One region of the Kineosporia sp. NBRC 101677 genome, then DNA from elsewhere that is predicted to be linked to it. Evidence: predicted binding sites of a transcription regulator. Region 1 holds the regulator's gene; the other holds the start of a gene.
What was found. The regulator HrcA, encoded in region 1, represses chaperone genes, less so after heat shock. The targets are predictions, from matches to a motif close to GNTNGCACTCGGNNNNNCCGAGTGCNANC.
Positions count from the first base shown of each region.

Region 2: QSK18_RS35875 (FmdB family zinc ribbon protein) is a predicted target of HrcA. The motif match lies at 4,540-4,568, and genes of this name have one in related genera.

Region 1 is NZ_BSTA01000009.1:129,383-136,657, reverse strand. Features, by position in the region: gene lepA (translation elongation factor 4) at 1-121, shown strand, start outside; gene QSK18_RS25090 (MOSC domain-containing protein) at 132-803, shown strand; gene hemW (radical SAM family heme chaperone HemW) at 807-2,039, shown strand; gene QSK18_RS25080 (DUF4870 domain-containing protein) at 2,103-2,741, opposite strand; gene QSK18_RS25075 (DUF3097 domain-containing protein) at 2,797-3,717, opposite strand; gene hrcA (heat-inducible transcriptional repressor HrcA) at 3,908-4,927, shown strand; gene dnaJ (molecular chaperone DnaJ) at 5,021-6,139, shown strand; gene QSK18_RS25060 (16S rRNA (uracil(1498)-N(3))-methyltransferase) at 6,240-6,986, shown strand; gene QSK18_RS25055 (HIT domain-containing protein) at 7,145-7,275, shown strand, end outside.
Region 2 is NZ_BSTA01000002.1:454,005-461,279, reverse strand. Features, by position in the region: gene QSK18_RS07610 (penicillin acylase family protein) at 1-1,558, opposite strand, end outside; gene QSK18_RS07605 (potassium/proton antiporter) at 1,692-3,350, shown strand; gene ribD (bifunctional diaminohydroxyphosphoribosylaminopyrimidine deaminase/5-amino-6-(5-phosphoribosylamino)uracil reductase RibD) at 3,262-4,368, opposite strand; gene QSK18_RS35875 (FmdB family zinc ribbon protein) at 4,588-4,935, shown strand; partial or broken gene QSK18_RS35870 (SAF domain-containing protein) at 5,077-5,667, shown strand; gene QSK18_RS07585 (hypothetical protein) at 5,700-6,002, shown strand; gene QSK18_RS07580 (RcpC/CpaB family pilus assembly protein) at 6,067-6,522, shown strand; gene mscL (large conductance mechanosensitive channel protein MscL) at 6,675-7,094, shown strand.

The DNA.
Region 1 (7,275 bases):
GCTGGAGAAGCAGAAGGAAGGCAAGAAGCGGATGAAGATGGTCGGCCGGGTGGAGGTTCCGCAGGAGGCCTTCATCGCCGCGCTGTCCAGCGACGCTCCGACCGGAGACCGTAAGAAGTAGCGGTCGGCGGATGGATTCCGATCACGACGGTGCCGGGGGCCGGGTCAGCGCAGTCTCGGTGGTGTACGAGCTGCGCGACCTGCCCTGGAACAAGGCGGTGAAGCAGACGGCCATCGACAAACGTCCGGTGGCCGGCCCGGTCGAGGTCGGTCCGCTCGGGCTGGTGGGAGACACCCAGGCCGACCGCCGGCACCACGGCGGGCCGGGTAAGGCGGTCTACGCCTATGCCGACGAGGACGTCGCCTGGTGGGAGGCCGAGCTGGACCGGGAGATCAAGCCCGGTCTGTTCGGCGAGAACCTGCGCACCCACGGCATCGACGTGACCGGCGCCGAGATCGGCGAGCGTTGGTCGATCGGCGAGGACGTGGTGGTCGAGGTGACGATGCCGCGCACCCCCTGCCGTACTTTCGCAGAACGTATGGACGAGCGGGGCTGGGTCCGGCGCTTCAGTGTCGCCAACCGTCCGGGTGCGTACCTGAAAGTGCTTCAGACCGGTGCAGTCTCGGCGGGTGACGAGGTGCGGGTGCTGTTCCGGCCGGAGCACGGGATCGTGGTGGGCGATTTTCTCACCGGGGCCGATCCGGCGCGGATGCGCACGCTCATCGATGCATTCGCGGCGCTCGGGCTGGAACTGGATCCGGCCATCCGTCGGGTGGCCCAACGAGCAATCAGACGAGGTTGAGCAATGGCCGGTCCCCCTCCCGACGGTGAGCCCGCTCCGCTCGACGGTGCCCTCCCCGCCTCGGCCGCGGTCGGTGCTGCAGAGCGAGCCTTCGGGGTCTACCTGCACGTGCCGTTCTGTGCGGTGCGCTGCGGTTACTGCGATTTCAACACCTACACCGCGAAAGAGCTGGGCGGTGGGGCAAGTCAGGCCGCGTACGCCGGAACCGCTGTGCAAGAGCTCTCGTTCGCTTCCTCGGTGCTTTCCCGGGCCGGGGTAGCCGAGCGACCGGTCTCCACCGTGTTCGTCGGCGGGGGTACGCCCACTCTCCTGCCGGCCAGTGATCTGGCGTTGCTGATCTCTGGGGTACGCGACAACTTCGGGCTGGTGCCGGGCGCCGAGGTCACCGTGGAGGCGAATCCAGACTCCGTAACGCCCGATTCGCTGGCAGCGCTGGCTCAGGCCGGGGTAACGCGGGTCTCGTTCGGCATGCAGTCACAGGTGCGCCACGTGCTGGCCGTGCTCGACCGTACGCATGATCCCAAACGCATTCCGGATGTCGTGCGCTGGGCCCGGGATGTGGGGCTGTCGGTCAGTCTGGACCTGATCTACGGCACGCCGGGCGAGAGTCTGAGCGACTGGCGGGCGAGCCTGGAGGCGGCGCTGGCCTGTGAGCCGGACCATCTTTCGGCCTATGCGCTGGTGGTCGAAGCCGGCACGCGGCTGGCGGCCCGGGTGCGGCGCGGTGAGGTGAAGGCGCCGGATGACGACGACGAGGCCGACAAGTACGAGCTGGCCGACGAGCTGATCTCGGCCGCCGGGCTGACCTGGTACGAGGTGAGCAACTGGGCGCGTACCCCGGCCGATGCCTGCCAGCACAACCTGGCTTACTGGCGGGGAGACGACTGGTGGGGGGTCGGTCCTGGCGCGCATTCCCACGTCGGGGGAGTGCGTTGGTGGAACGTGCGGCACCCCACTGCTTACGCGGCGCGGATCGAGGCAGGGGAGAGTCCGGCCCAGGGGCGTGAGGTGCTCGACGCACAGGCCCGCCAGCTGGAAGAAGTGCTGCTGCGCTCCCGCCTGCGCGAAGGGCTTCCCCTGAAAGAAGCTGGGCTGCACGGAGACCCGGGCATCGTTCTGGCCGAGGTGCTGGCTAACGGGCTGGTCGAGCCGGAACCGGCCGTCCAGGGCACCGTGGTGCTGACCCGGCGGGGGCGGTTGCTGGCCGACGCTGTGGTGCGGGCTCTGCTTTCCTGAACTGATTTCCAACTAAGGACGCCTGTGAGCCTCTGCCGCTCACAGGCGTCCTTAGTTGGTTGGTCAGCTCACGAAACGGCGCGTGAACGGGTACCGGTAGCGATCACCGCGCAACGCCGCCACGGCGCCGATGACGGCGAACACGGCCGAGACCGCCCAGACCAGCGTGGTGAAACCGCCGAGGACGGGCAGGCGGTCGATCAGCGAAGCCAGGACGTAGGCGATCAGGATGCAGATCTGGAAGTTGATCGCCTCCAGGGCCTGCTCCTTGATGTAGGGGCTGCGGTCCTTGTACACGGCGTAGATCGCGACCGCCGGAATCAGCGGCACGACCGGGATCCAGGCCAGCAGGCCACCGGCGTGGGCCCCGGCCGCCCACTGGTTCGTCTCTTTCTGGGTGAGCGAGCCGGCCGGCGGACTGGTCACCCGAGGCTGGCTCGGCGGGTTCCAGGTGGATTGAGGCTGGGGCGAGGGCTGAGGTGAGGGCTGGGGCTGAGGCGAGGGCTGGGACTGCTCAGGCTCCGGGGGCGGCGTGCTGCGGTAGCGCCCCTGCAGGAAGTCGTCGTCGGGCGAGGGGTTCTGCTCGTACTGCCGGGCCTGCTGCGCCCACGGGTTCTGCCCGCCCATGCTCGAGGGCCGGTCGAGATCTTCCTGACCAGGGATGATCGATGTGTACTGCGTCGGCTCGTTCTCCTGGCTCATGGCCGGCCCCTTCCCCTGTCGACACGGCTGCACAGACTGAACGTCTCAGCCCCGCTCAACGATCCTGCTCGTCGGCGGTGACGAAGTCGATCAGTTCCTCGACCCGGCCGAGCAGGTCCGGCTCCAGGTCGGCGAAGCTGTTCACCGAGGCCAGGATGCGCTGCCAGCCCTCGGCCACGTCGGCCTGGTCGGCGTGCGGCCAGCCCAGCGCCTGCAGCACGCCCTCCTTCCAGGGCCGGCCGCGGGGGATCACCGGCCAGGCGGGGATGCCCAGGCACTTCGGCCGGACCGCCTGCCACACGTCGACGAACGGGTGCCCGACCACCAGCACGTGCTCACGCGCTCCGGCCACCCGGGTCACCGCGGCCGCCTCGTGCCACTCCTTGCTGCCGGCCACCAGGTGGTCGACCAGGATCCCGAGCCGCCGGCCCGGTCCGGGCCCGAAGTCCGCGACCGCCGCGGCCAGGTCGTCGACCCCGTGCAGCGGCACCACCACCACGCCCTCGACCCGCAGGTCGTGGCCCCAGATCTTCTCCACCAGCTCGGCGTCGTGCTTGCCCTCGACCAGGATCCGCGAGGCCCGCGCCACCCGGGCCCGGTGGTCGGTCACCGCCACCGATCCCGAGGCGCTGCGCAGGTTCACCGGCCGGACCGGACCGGTGGCAGCAGTTGAACCACCGACCCGTGGCGGAACCAGTTGCACCGCCACTCCGTCCACCCAGAAGCCCGGGCCGAGGGGGAAGGAACGGGTGCGGCCCTTCCGGTCCTCCAGCACGACCAGGTGCATGCCGCCGCTCTTCTCGGTGCGCACCACAGCCCCGACGAACCCTGTCTCGACGTCCTCCACCACCAGCCCGGGCTCGGCCGGCTCCGTCCTGAGCTGCGGTTTCTGGCGCGCACGGGCGAGCACGTCGCCAGCGTAACGATCGCCCGGAGGCGCTCCCGCGCCCTGTGGGCCACGTGCCGAACCGGGCATCCTGGGCAGACTGGGAACCATGGCGCGACCGTAGCCAGCGTCCGCCGAGAGACCTAGCCGACCCGCCGGGGACACACATCGGTGCCCGGAGGGCCGTAAACTGGCACTCCGGCGGCGTGAGTGCCAGGGTCTTCCGATCACCCGGAGACCCGGCGCAACGCCATGGATCGTGACTGAGAGGTGGGGTGGCATGAGCGAGGAACGCAAGCTCGCCGTGCTGCGCGCCATCGTCGAGGACTACGTGGAGACGCGGGAGCCGGTCGGCTCGCGCGCCCTGGTGGAACGGCACTCGCTGGGGGTGTCGCCGGCCACCATCCGCAACGACATGGCCGCGCTGGAGGACGAGGGGTACATCGCCCAGCCGCACACCAGCGCCGGGCGGGTGCCCACCGACAAGGGCTACCGGATGTTCGTCGACCGGCTCAGCGGGGTCAAGCCGCTGTCGCAGGCCGAGAAGCGGGCGATCCAGACGCTCCTCGACGGCGCCGTCGACCTGGACGACGTGGTGACCCGCACCACCCGCCTGCTGGCCCAGCTGACCCGCCAGGTCGCGGTGGTGCAGTACCCGTCGCTGAGCCGCTCCACGGTGCGTCACGTCGAGCTGGTGGCCCTGGAGGGCAACCGGCTGCTGGTCATCCTGATCACCAACACCGGCCGGGTCGAGCAGCGGATGGTGCCGCAGGCCGGCGAGGTCTCCGAGGCCACCCTGTCGAGCCTGCGCAGCCGGCTCAACCAGGCCGTCGCCGGCCGCCGCCTGACCGAGGTCAGCGACCTGGTCGCGGCCCTGCCCGAGATGTTCGCGCCGGACGAGACGGCCCTGGTCAGGGCCGTGATCGAGGCCCTCGAGGACTCGCTCGACATCGAGCGCGAAGAGCGCATCGTGCTGGCCGGCACGGCCAACCTGGCGCGCTCGGGCACCGACTTCGTGCAGACCATCGGCCCGGTCCTGGAGGCCATCGAGGAGCACGTCGTGCTGCTCAAGCTGCTCACCGAGATGGCCGACGGCGCCGGTGGCGTGGGCGTGCTGATCGGCCGCGAGACCGCGCACATCGGGCTGATGGAAGCTTCGGTGGTCTCCAGCGGTTACGCCTCGCAGGGGGAGGTCGTGGCGCGCCTGGGCGTGCTCGGCCCGACCCGGATGGACTACCCCAACACGATGGCGGCCGTGCGCGCGGTGGCCCGCTACGTCTCCCGGATCCTGGCATCGTGACCCATGCTGGGAGCCGGGCCGGCCCGACCCGCCGCGAATCCTGAAACCTGACCGCACCCTTCATTGCACCGACCTGGAGAGAACATCACCGCCGTGAGCGATTACTACGAGGTGCTCGGGGTTTCCCGGACGGCCAGCCCCGAGGAGATCAAGAAGGCGTACCGGAAGCTGGCCCGCCAGCTGCACCCCGACGTGAACCCGAGCGAGGAGGCCTCGGAACGGTTCAAGGAGGTCGGGCGCGCCTACGAGGTCCTCTCCAGCCCGGAGAAACGCCAGGCGTACGACAACGGCGGCGACCCGAACGGGGCCGGTGGCTTCGGCGCCGGGTTCGGCTTCACCGACATCTTCGAGACCTTCTTCGGAGGTGCCGCCGGGGGCGCCGCGCGGGGTCCGCTGCCGCGTCAGCGTCGCGGCCAGGACGCGCTGATCCGGATCGAGATCGACCTGTCCGAGGCGGCCTTCGGCGGCCAGCGCGAGCTGCAGCTGGACACCGCCGTGGTCTGCCCGGTCTGTTCCGGCAGCTGCTGCCAGCCGGGCACCCAGCCGCAGATCTGCGACGTGTGCAAGGGCCGGGGCCAGACCCAGCGGGTGGCCCGCTCGTTCCTCGGCCAGGTGATGACCACCCAGGCCTGCGTCGCCTGCCAGGGCTTCGGCACCGTGATCCCCAGCCCCTGCCTGGAGTGCTCCGGCGAGGGCCGGGTGCGCTCGCGCCGCAGCCTGACCATCAAGGTGCCCGCCGGGGTCGAGACCGGCACCCGCATCCAGCTCTCCGGCCAGGCCGAGATCGGGCCCGGCGGTGGCCCGGCCGGTGACCTGTACGTCGAGATCGTGGAGCGTCAGCACGCGGTCTTCACCCGGCGCGGCGACGACATCCACTGCACCGTCGAGGTGCCGATGACGGCGGCCGCCCTGGGCACGACGATCGAGCTGGAGACCCTGGACGGGGTGGAGAGCTTCGAGGTCCGTTCCGGCGCCCAGGCCGGCGAGGCCACCACCATGCGCGGGCTGGGGGTCACCCACCTTCGCGGCGGGGGCCGGGGCGATCTGGTGGTGCACCTGGCGGTGGTCACCCCCACGAAGCTCGACGAGCAGCAGGAAGAGCTGCTGCGTCAGTTCGCCAAGCTGCGTGGCGAGGACCGTCCGGCAGGCCGGATGACTCCGGTGCACACCAGTGTGTTCTCGAAGCTGCGCGACCGCTTCTCCGGCCGCTGAGTCCAGAACTGAACCCAAGGACGTCTGTAAGCAAGTTTGTGGACGTCCGTGGGCGCCGGTGGGGTAGGGCCTTCGCGGCCAGGAAGATGAAGGCGGATTCATGACGCTGCCCAGGTTTTTCGCCGCGGAGGGCGCCCTGTCGGGGGTAGGCCCGCAGTCGGCCCTGGTGCTGGACGGTGAAGAGGGCCGGCACGCGGCCTCCGTACGGCGGATCCGAGCCGGGGAGACGGTCGAGCTGGCCGACGGCTCGGGTGTGGTTGCGCGTTGCGACGTCACCGCCAGCACCAAGGACCGGCTGGACCTGCTGGTCACCTCGGTCGAGCAGCACGAGCCCCCGGCGCTGCGGTTCGGCCTGGTGCAGGCGCTGGCCAAGGGCGGGCGGGACGAGCAGGCGGTCGAGACGGCCACCGAGGTGGGCGTCGATCTGGTGCTGCCCTGGCAGGCCGGCCGCAGCGTGTCCCGCTGGGAAGGGCCCAAGGTGGCCAAGAACGAGAAGCGCTGGGCCACGATCGCCCGTGAGGCCGCCAAGCAGTCCCGCCGTCCGCGCATCCCCGTGGTCGAGCCGCTGCGCAACACCTCGGCCCTGGCCAAGCGGCTGGCCGAGGCCGACCTGGCGCTGGTCCTGCACGAGGACGCGACCGTGCCGCTGGTCGAGGTGAAGCTGCCCGCGGCCGGTGAGGTGCTGCTGGTGGTGGGGCCCGAGGGGGGCATCGGGGAACCGGAACTCGCTGCTCTGACCGAGGCCGGGGCCACCCCGGTCCGGCTCGGCCCCGAGGTGCTGCGGACCTCCTCGGCCGGCCCGGTGGCGCTCGGGCACCTCGCCGCCGTCTCCGGGCGCTGGGCCTAAAAGGCGTCTGCGGCTGAAGAGGCTCGCTGCGGGGACGAGATGCGCTGTCACTGACGAGGTCTGCTGAGCTGGTCCACGCCCGCGATAGCGTGCCGCCTGTGACTGCTGACCCGGACTGCCTGTTCTGCAAGATCGTCGCCGGCGACATCCCGGCCGACATGGTCTACCGCGGCGACCGCGTGGTCGCCTTCCGCGACATCAAGCCCGCCGCCCCCACCCACATCCTGGTCGTGCCGGTCGACCACCACCCCGACGTGGTGCAGCTCGCCGCCCAAGACGAGCCGCTGCT
Region 2 (7,275 bases), on a different contig from region 1:
CGTTCAGCCCCAGGATCGCCTCCATCGAGGTGCCCGGCGAGAGGGCGGTCCAGCTCAGCGCCACTGCGTAGGTGCTGCCGCGCAGGATCTTCTCGCCCGGGACCGGGGAGGTCTGGCCCGCCTTGGCCACGTCGGTGAGCACGTCGGAGATCAGCGGGCCGTGCTTGGTCGAACGGACGTTGATGGTCACCGGGTCGCCCCCGGCCACCTTAATCGTCTCCGGCCGGGTCTCGAGGGGCTGGCTGTTGCCGTCGACCAGGTACGACTCGCCGTTGACGTTCTCCAGGAAGAAGTCACTGACGTCGGGGCCCAGGTTGGTCAGGCCCCAGCTGATCCGGGCATTGTGGCCGATCACCACGCCGGGCAGACCGGCGAAGGTGTAGCCGGAGACGTCGAACGGGCAGGCCTCGGACACCGTGTTGCAGTGCAGGCCGACCTGCGTCCAGATGCCCGGGGCGGAGACGCCCAGGTGCGGGTCGTTGGCCAGCAGCGGCAGACCGCTCTCGGTCAGGTCGCCGGCCACCACCCAGGAGTTGGAGCCGTTGCCCTCGGAGCTGCCGCCGAGCACGTCGGGCAGGCCGTCGAGGGCGTTGGTGGCCGCGCTCAGGGCCTGCTGGGCGGCGTCGCTGCTGAGGACCGTGCTCTGCTGCACCAGGGAGGCGTTCTCCACCGTCGCGCTGCTGCTGGGGGTGCCGGTGGCCGACGGGTCGGGGGTGGGCGTGCCCTCCGGGGAGGTGCCCTGCTCCTCGTCCGGGTTCTCGTTCTGCTCGTTGTTCTGGTTGTTGTTCTTGTTGCCCTTGCCCGGGTTCGCCTGCGCGCCGGAGCCCGCCTGGTTCCCGTCGGCGGCCTCGCCCTCGATGATCGGCGGGTGCTCTTCGTAGGGGTAGTCGGGGAACAGCTGCTCGACCCGCTCGGCGTTGCGCACGGTGTTGATCGCCTGGGCGCGCTGCAGTTCCTCGCCGTAGTTGCTGCGCAGGTCCCAGGCCATCGCCTTGATCCAGGCCAGTGAGTCGACCGGCGTCCACGGCTCGATGTCGGCCAGGTCGTGGCTGCGCTCGAGGATCGTGTAGGTGACGTTGAGCTCGGACTTGGACCGGCCCTCGATGTACTCGTTCACGCCGGCCGCGTAGGCCTCCAGGTAGGCCTTGGTGGACTCGGTCGCCTTCGTGAACTCCTCCTCGGCGACCTGCCGCCAGCCCAGGGTGCGGATCAGCTTGTCGGCGGTCAGCGCGTCCTCGTCCTCGCCGACCAGCTCGCTCAGCCGGCCGGCGGTGATGTGCCGGCGCAGGTCCATCTCGAAGAACCGGTCCTGGGCGCTGACGTAACCCTGCACGCGGAACAGGTCCTCGGCGTTGTCCGCGTAGATCTGCGGCACACCCCGGTCGTCCCGGATCACCCGCGCCTCACCGGACAGGCCCGGCATCGACACCTCGCCGCCGCGGTCGGGCAGCGGACGGCGGATCAGCGTCACCGCCAGTACGGCGACGACGACCACGGCGATCACGGCGACGACTGCGGAGCCGATGGCCGTTACACGGAGGGCACGGCGACGGGTCACGGCAGGAACAATAGCCACTGTTCCGGGGCACGCCGCACCGGCCGTCGGGCTGGACACCGTGGGCGACCGATAGGATCCACAGCGGGCTGAGGGCGGCCTGTGAACCGACTGTGCGCCACGAAAGGCCATAAATTTGACGATTGAGCAGCTCAACCTAGCGCTGCTCGCCGGTCCGGCAGTCCTGCTCGCCGCCGTGGCGGCGGTGCGCCTGTCCGTGGGAACCGGTTTTCCGTCACTGCTTCTCTACCTGGCCCTCGGCCTGATCATCGGCGAGGGCGGGTTCGGCCTGGAGTTCGAGAACGCCGAGCTGACCTCGGTGCTCGGCTACGCCGCGCTGGTGCTGATCCTGGCCGAGGGCGGGCTGACCACCAAGTGGAAGACGATCCGGCCGTCGGTGGCCCCGGCCGCCCTGCTGGCCACCGTGGGCACCACGGTCTCGGTGGCCGTGGCCGGAGCCGCCGCGCACTACATCCTCAGCCTGGAGTGGCCGCTGGCCCTGCTGCTGGGGGCGGCGATCTCCTCGACCGACGCCGCGGCGGTGTTCTCGGTGCTGCGCCGGGTGCCGCTGCCGCCCCGGCTGGTCGGCATGCTGGAGGCCGAGTCCGGTTTCAACGACGCCCCGGTCGTGATCATCGTCATCGCGCTGACCGAGGTGGCGCACGGCGGCGAGTCGCACGGCATCGCGTACCTGCTCTACGAGGCGGTCTTCGAGCTGGTCGTGGGCACCGGGATCGGGCTGGGCATCGGCTGGCTGGCGGCGATCGCGCTGCGCCGGGTGGCGCTGCCCTCCTCCGGCCTCTACCCGATCGCGGTGTTCGCCTTCGCGATCGGCTCCTACGGGGCGGCGGCCACCATCCACGCCTCCGGATTCATCGCCGTGTATCTGTGCTCGTTGGTGATCGGGAACTCCCGGCTGCCGCACGGGGTGGCGGTGCGGGGCTTCGCCGAGGGCCTGGGCTGGATCGCCCAGATCGGCCTGTTCGTCCTGCTCGGGCTGCTGGCCTCGCCGGAGCGGCTGCCCGCCGCGGTCGGCCCGGCCTTCCTGATCGGCCTGGTGCTGCTGCTGGTGGCCCGGCCGCTGTCGGTGGCCGCGTCGGTCAGCTGGTTCCGGGTCTCGCTGCGCGACCAGGCGTTCCTGTCCTGGGCCGGGCTGCGGGGTGCAGTGCCGGTGGTCCTGGCCACGGTGCCGGTGGCTCAGGGGGTGGAGAACGCCAGCCAGCTCTTCGACATCGTCTTCTGCCTGGTGCTGATCTTCACGCTGGTGCAGGCACCCACCCTGCCCTGGGTAGCCCGGCGTCTCGGGCTCAGCGACGACTCCCCCACGGTCGGCCTGGAGGTGGAGTCCGTACCGCTCGGGGCTCAGGGGGCCGACGTGCTGGAGGCCCACGTGGGGCCGGAGTCGAGGCTGCACGGCGTGGAGATCTTCGAGCTCCGCCTGCCGGCCGGCGCCAACGTCACGCTGATCCTGCGCGACGGGGAGGCGATCGTGCCGGACAACCGCACCGCGCTGCGGCACGGCGACGACCTGATCGTGGTCACCCCGGCCTCGGCCCGGTCGGCCACGGAGGACCGCCTGAAGGCGATCAGCCTGGGCGGCAAGCTCTCCGGCTGGCACGACAAGAGGGAGGGCGAGGGTCGCACCGCCCGCCCCCGCGTCGCGGCCGGCTCCGTGCGTCCGAGCGTTCCGCCCGAGGTGCCGGGGGTCACCTCGTCCGGGGCCGTGCGAGCACTCGCACATCGTTTCCGACCTGGCGCACGTCGACCAGGTCCAGACGCCAGACGTCGGCAATAGTCGTGATCCCGGCGTCGAGCATGGCGTTCGGCCCGGCGCCGAGCAGGGCCGGGGCCAGGTAGGCGACCACCCGGTCCACCAGCCCCGCCTCGACCATCGCCCCGGCCATCCGGGGGCCGCCCTCGAGCAGCACGTGTCGGCGCTCACGCGCGTACAGCGCGCGCATCAGGGCGTGCAGGTCCAGCCCGAGGCGACCACCGCCGTCGCCCGCCGCATCGGCATCGGTGCCCACGGACGTCCCAACTTCTTCGCCCGTAGCAATCCAGGTCGGTGCGTCGTCGCCGCGGATGCGCGCGTTCGCGGGCGTGCGGTTGTGGGTGTCGGCCACTACCCGCAACGGCTGATGCTCCAGGGGATTGCCCTCCGCATCCCGCACGGTCAGCAGCGGGTCGTCGGCCAGAACCGTGCCTACCCCCACCAGCATCGTGTCTACCTGGGCGCGCAAACGGTGCACGTCACTACGGGCCTCGACGCTGGTGATCCATTGACTCGTGCCGTCCTGCGCGGCCACCCGCCCGTCCAGCGTGGCGGCGAACTTCCAGGTCACGAACGGCCGCTGCTTACGGACGGCGGTGAGCCAGACCTCGTTGCCCTCCCCCGGCTCGAGACCGCGTTCGGCCTCGTCGGCCAGCACCCCGACCTCGACCTCCAGGCCGGCTCGGCGAAGCCTCTCGGCCCCGCCGGCGGCGGCGTCGGAGGGGTCGGGAACGGCAATAACGACCTTTTGGACGCCCGCGGCCAGCAAAGCCTCGGAACACGGGCCGGTGCGTCCGGTGTGGTTGCACGGCTCCAACGTCACCACCGCGGTAGTGCCCCGGGCGCGCTCCCCTGCGGCCCTCAGAGCCACTACCTCGGCATGCGGTCCGCCGGCCCGCTCGTGCCACCCCTGCGCCACCACGGTCCCGTCGGGGTCCAGCAGCACGCACCCCACCACCGGGTTGGGCAGGGCAGTGGCCAGCCCTCGGGCCGCCAGCCCGATCGCCTGCCGCATCGCCCGGATCTCGGCCTCGCTCGCCATTCGCAGTCCCGTCTCCTCGGTCTGGTCTTTCCCCCGGTTCGATCGGTCCCTTTGCCCCTGCGGCTGAGGCGGGAATGGCAGTCCCCCACGACCCGTTCCACTGCCGACCGGATGATTCTCGCCGATGACCAGGCAGTCGTCCGTCGAAGCGACACCCGCCCGTGCATTACTATTGGCACTCAAGACTAGAGAGTGCCAGCCGTCTATCAGGAGGACGACGTGCCCACGTACGTCTATGCGTGCACCGAGTGCAACCACGGCTTCGAGGCGCAGCAGGCGTTCAGTGATGACGCACTGACCACGTGCCCGGAGTGCTCGGGCAAGCTCCGCAAGGTCTTCAACTCCGTGGGCATCGTGTTCAAGGGCTCGGGCTTCTACCGCAACGACTCGCGCGGTACCTCGACCAGCAGCACCACCACCCCTGCGTCGACGTCCTCGTCCTCCTCGGACTCGGGCAGCTCGTCCAGCTCCACGTCGGGCTCCTCCTCGGGTTCCTCGGGCTCGTCCGAGTCGAAGAGCAACTCGACCTCGTCGGCCTCCACCGCCTCGAGCGGTAGCGCAGCCTGACGTCTGCTGCCGAACGCCCCGCGCCCTCCGGGCCGCGGGGCGTTCGTGTTTCTGCTTTCCACAGCAGGCACGACTGCCGGTTTGTCCACAGGCCCGGTCTTACCCCTTCGAGGGTGCGATCCCTCTGGCTAGCTTTCCTTCATGCCAGCGAATCGACCGGTGGGCGGATGGGTCCCCGACCTCCTCGGGCCTGGTGATCGCGGGCCGAGGCGGGCTGCTTCTGAGCGGCCGACCCCTTCCGCCACGCGAGGTGCCGAGCCCATCTTCACCGGTCTCGAGGCTGCACTCTTCGCCGCGCCGGATGCCGATTCCACCTCTCCCCCGCCATGGGAGTCGCTGACACGGGCCGGCGCTGACGCTTCCGTGGACGACCTGTTCTCGCCCCGGCGTGCGTCGGTCCAGCAGGCGCCCAGACCCGCAGCCTCCTCGAAGGCGACGCGAGAGAGCTTGTTTCATAAGTGGCAGCGCTCTCGGCCAGTGGAACGCTGGCACGCACTACGCCATCCTCCCCGCCTGGGAAGCGGCCGGATGCGCACCCTTCGCCTCACGATCGCCCTGCACCGCACCAAGATCGCGGTCGGGCTGCTCCTGGCCGCTGTCTGGTTCACGGTCCGGCTGGGCAGTCCCGAGCCACCGGAGACTGTGGCAGTGCTGGTGGCCACGCAGGATCTTCCGGCCGGGCACCGGCTCACCGAGGCAGATCTGAAATGGGTGCAGTGGCCGGTCGAAGTGGCTCCGGGCGGAGGCGAGGCGGGTGCAGGGTCGTGGGCGGGGGTGGCGCCAGCGGCTTTGGCTGGGCCGGCACCTTTCGCTGGGCCGGCACCTTCCACTGGGTCGGCACCTTCCACTGGGTCGGCACCTTCTGCGATGTCGGCGGGGTCGGCGGGGTCGGCGGTGTCGGCGGGGTCGGCGGTGTCCGCTTGGCCGGTGGCGTCGGCCGGACCGGCACCCTCCGCTCGATCTGCAGCGTCGGCCGGACCGGCACCCTTCGATCGGTCCGCAGCGTCGGCCGGGCCGACACCCTTCACTCGATCTGCGGCGTGGGCTGGGCCGGCAGCTTCGGTTGAGCCTGCGGCCAGGAGGGCTGGAGCCAAGGCAAGGCCGGCGTCGGGGGTTGGTCCGGGGCGGGTTTTGGCGGGGCCGGTTCAGGAGGGCGAGGCGATCACCGAGGTGCGCCTGCTGGGTCCGGGGCTCCTGCAGGGCCTGCCGGCCGGCACCGTGGCTGTACCGGTGCGGCTGACCGATCCGGCGGGGAGCGCCCTGGTGCGGGCGGGCCAGCGGGTCGACGTCTTGGCCAGCACAGCGTCTACCTGGTCAGCTGAGGAGGGCGGGGGCAGTTCGACGCTGAGCCCGGCAACCACTCGTCGCGCTGCCCGTAATGCTCTGGTGCTCAGCACTTCCGGACAAGGCAATGGAGCTAGAGCCTGGGAAGAGGACGCGGGCGGGACAGGGGGCGGCTGGGCAGCGGGCTCGGACGACGCCGCTGCTCTGGCCGGGGTGCTGGTGCTCGCGGTGCCTGAGTCCGAGGTGACCCAGCTCGTGGGGGCAGTGACCGGGGCCCAGGTGTCGGTGGTGGTGCTTTCGTAGCCGCCGGACGTCACCCGCGGTGGTCTCGGCCGCCGATGCAGAGGGGCGGTGAACTGTGCAGATCGCACCGGTAGCCTCGCCGGAGGGCGGCTTCGGCGAGCCCGCACTAACCTCGCCCTGCCCCTTCCCCCACCCCGGAGGCACAGCAGATCATGATCAAGGGCTTCAAAGATTTCATCATGCGCGGCAACGTGCTGGAGCTCGCCATTGCCGTGGTCATCGGCGCGGCGTTCACCAGCGTGGTCACGTCGGTCACCGACGGGGTGATCAAGCCCCTCCTGGCCGCGATCGGCTCGCCGGAGACCGGTGGCATGAACTTCGAGATCCGACCCTCGGTGGCGGACAAGGCCACCCTGGTCGACCTGAACGGCCTGGTCACCTCGATCCTGAACTTCATGATCGTCGCCGCGGTCGTCTACTTCCTCATCGTCGTGCCGATGAACGCCCTAATGGAGCGTCGTCGCCGCGGTGAAGAGCCGGAGCCCGCGTCCCCGGCGGAGGACATCCTGCTGCTGCAGGAGATCCGCGACCTGCTGCGCGACCGCCCGGCCGAGCAGGGGCCGCAGCGCTGACGCGTACGCGCGATCGCCGGTCCCTGCCGAGGCCGGCGGGCCGAGGCGGAGGGGCCTAACCGGAAACCGGGCCCGTCAGCCGATCCCGGAGCCGTCCCGGAGCCGGATCACCAGGCGGGCCTGAGAGCGTCAGGCCGGGCTGGAAACAAGGCCAGACACACACTGGGCCCGACTCACAGCA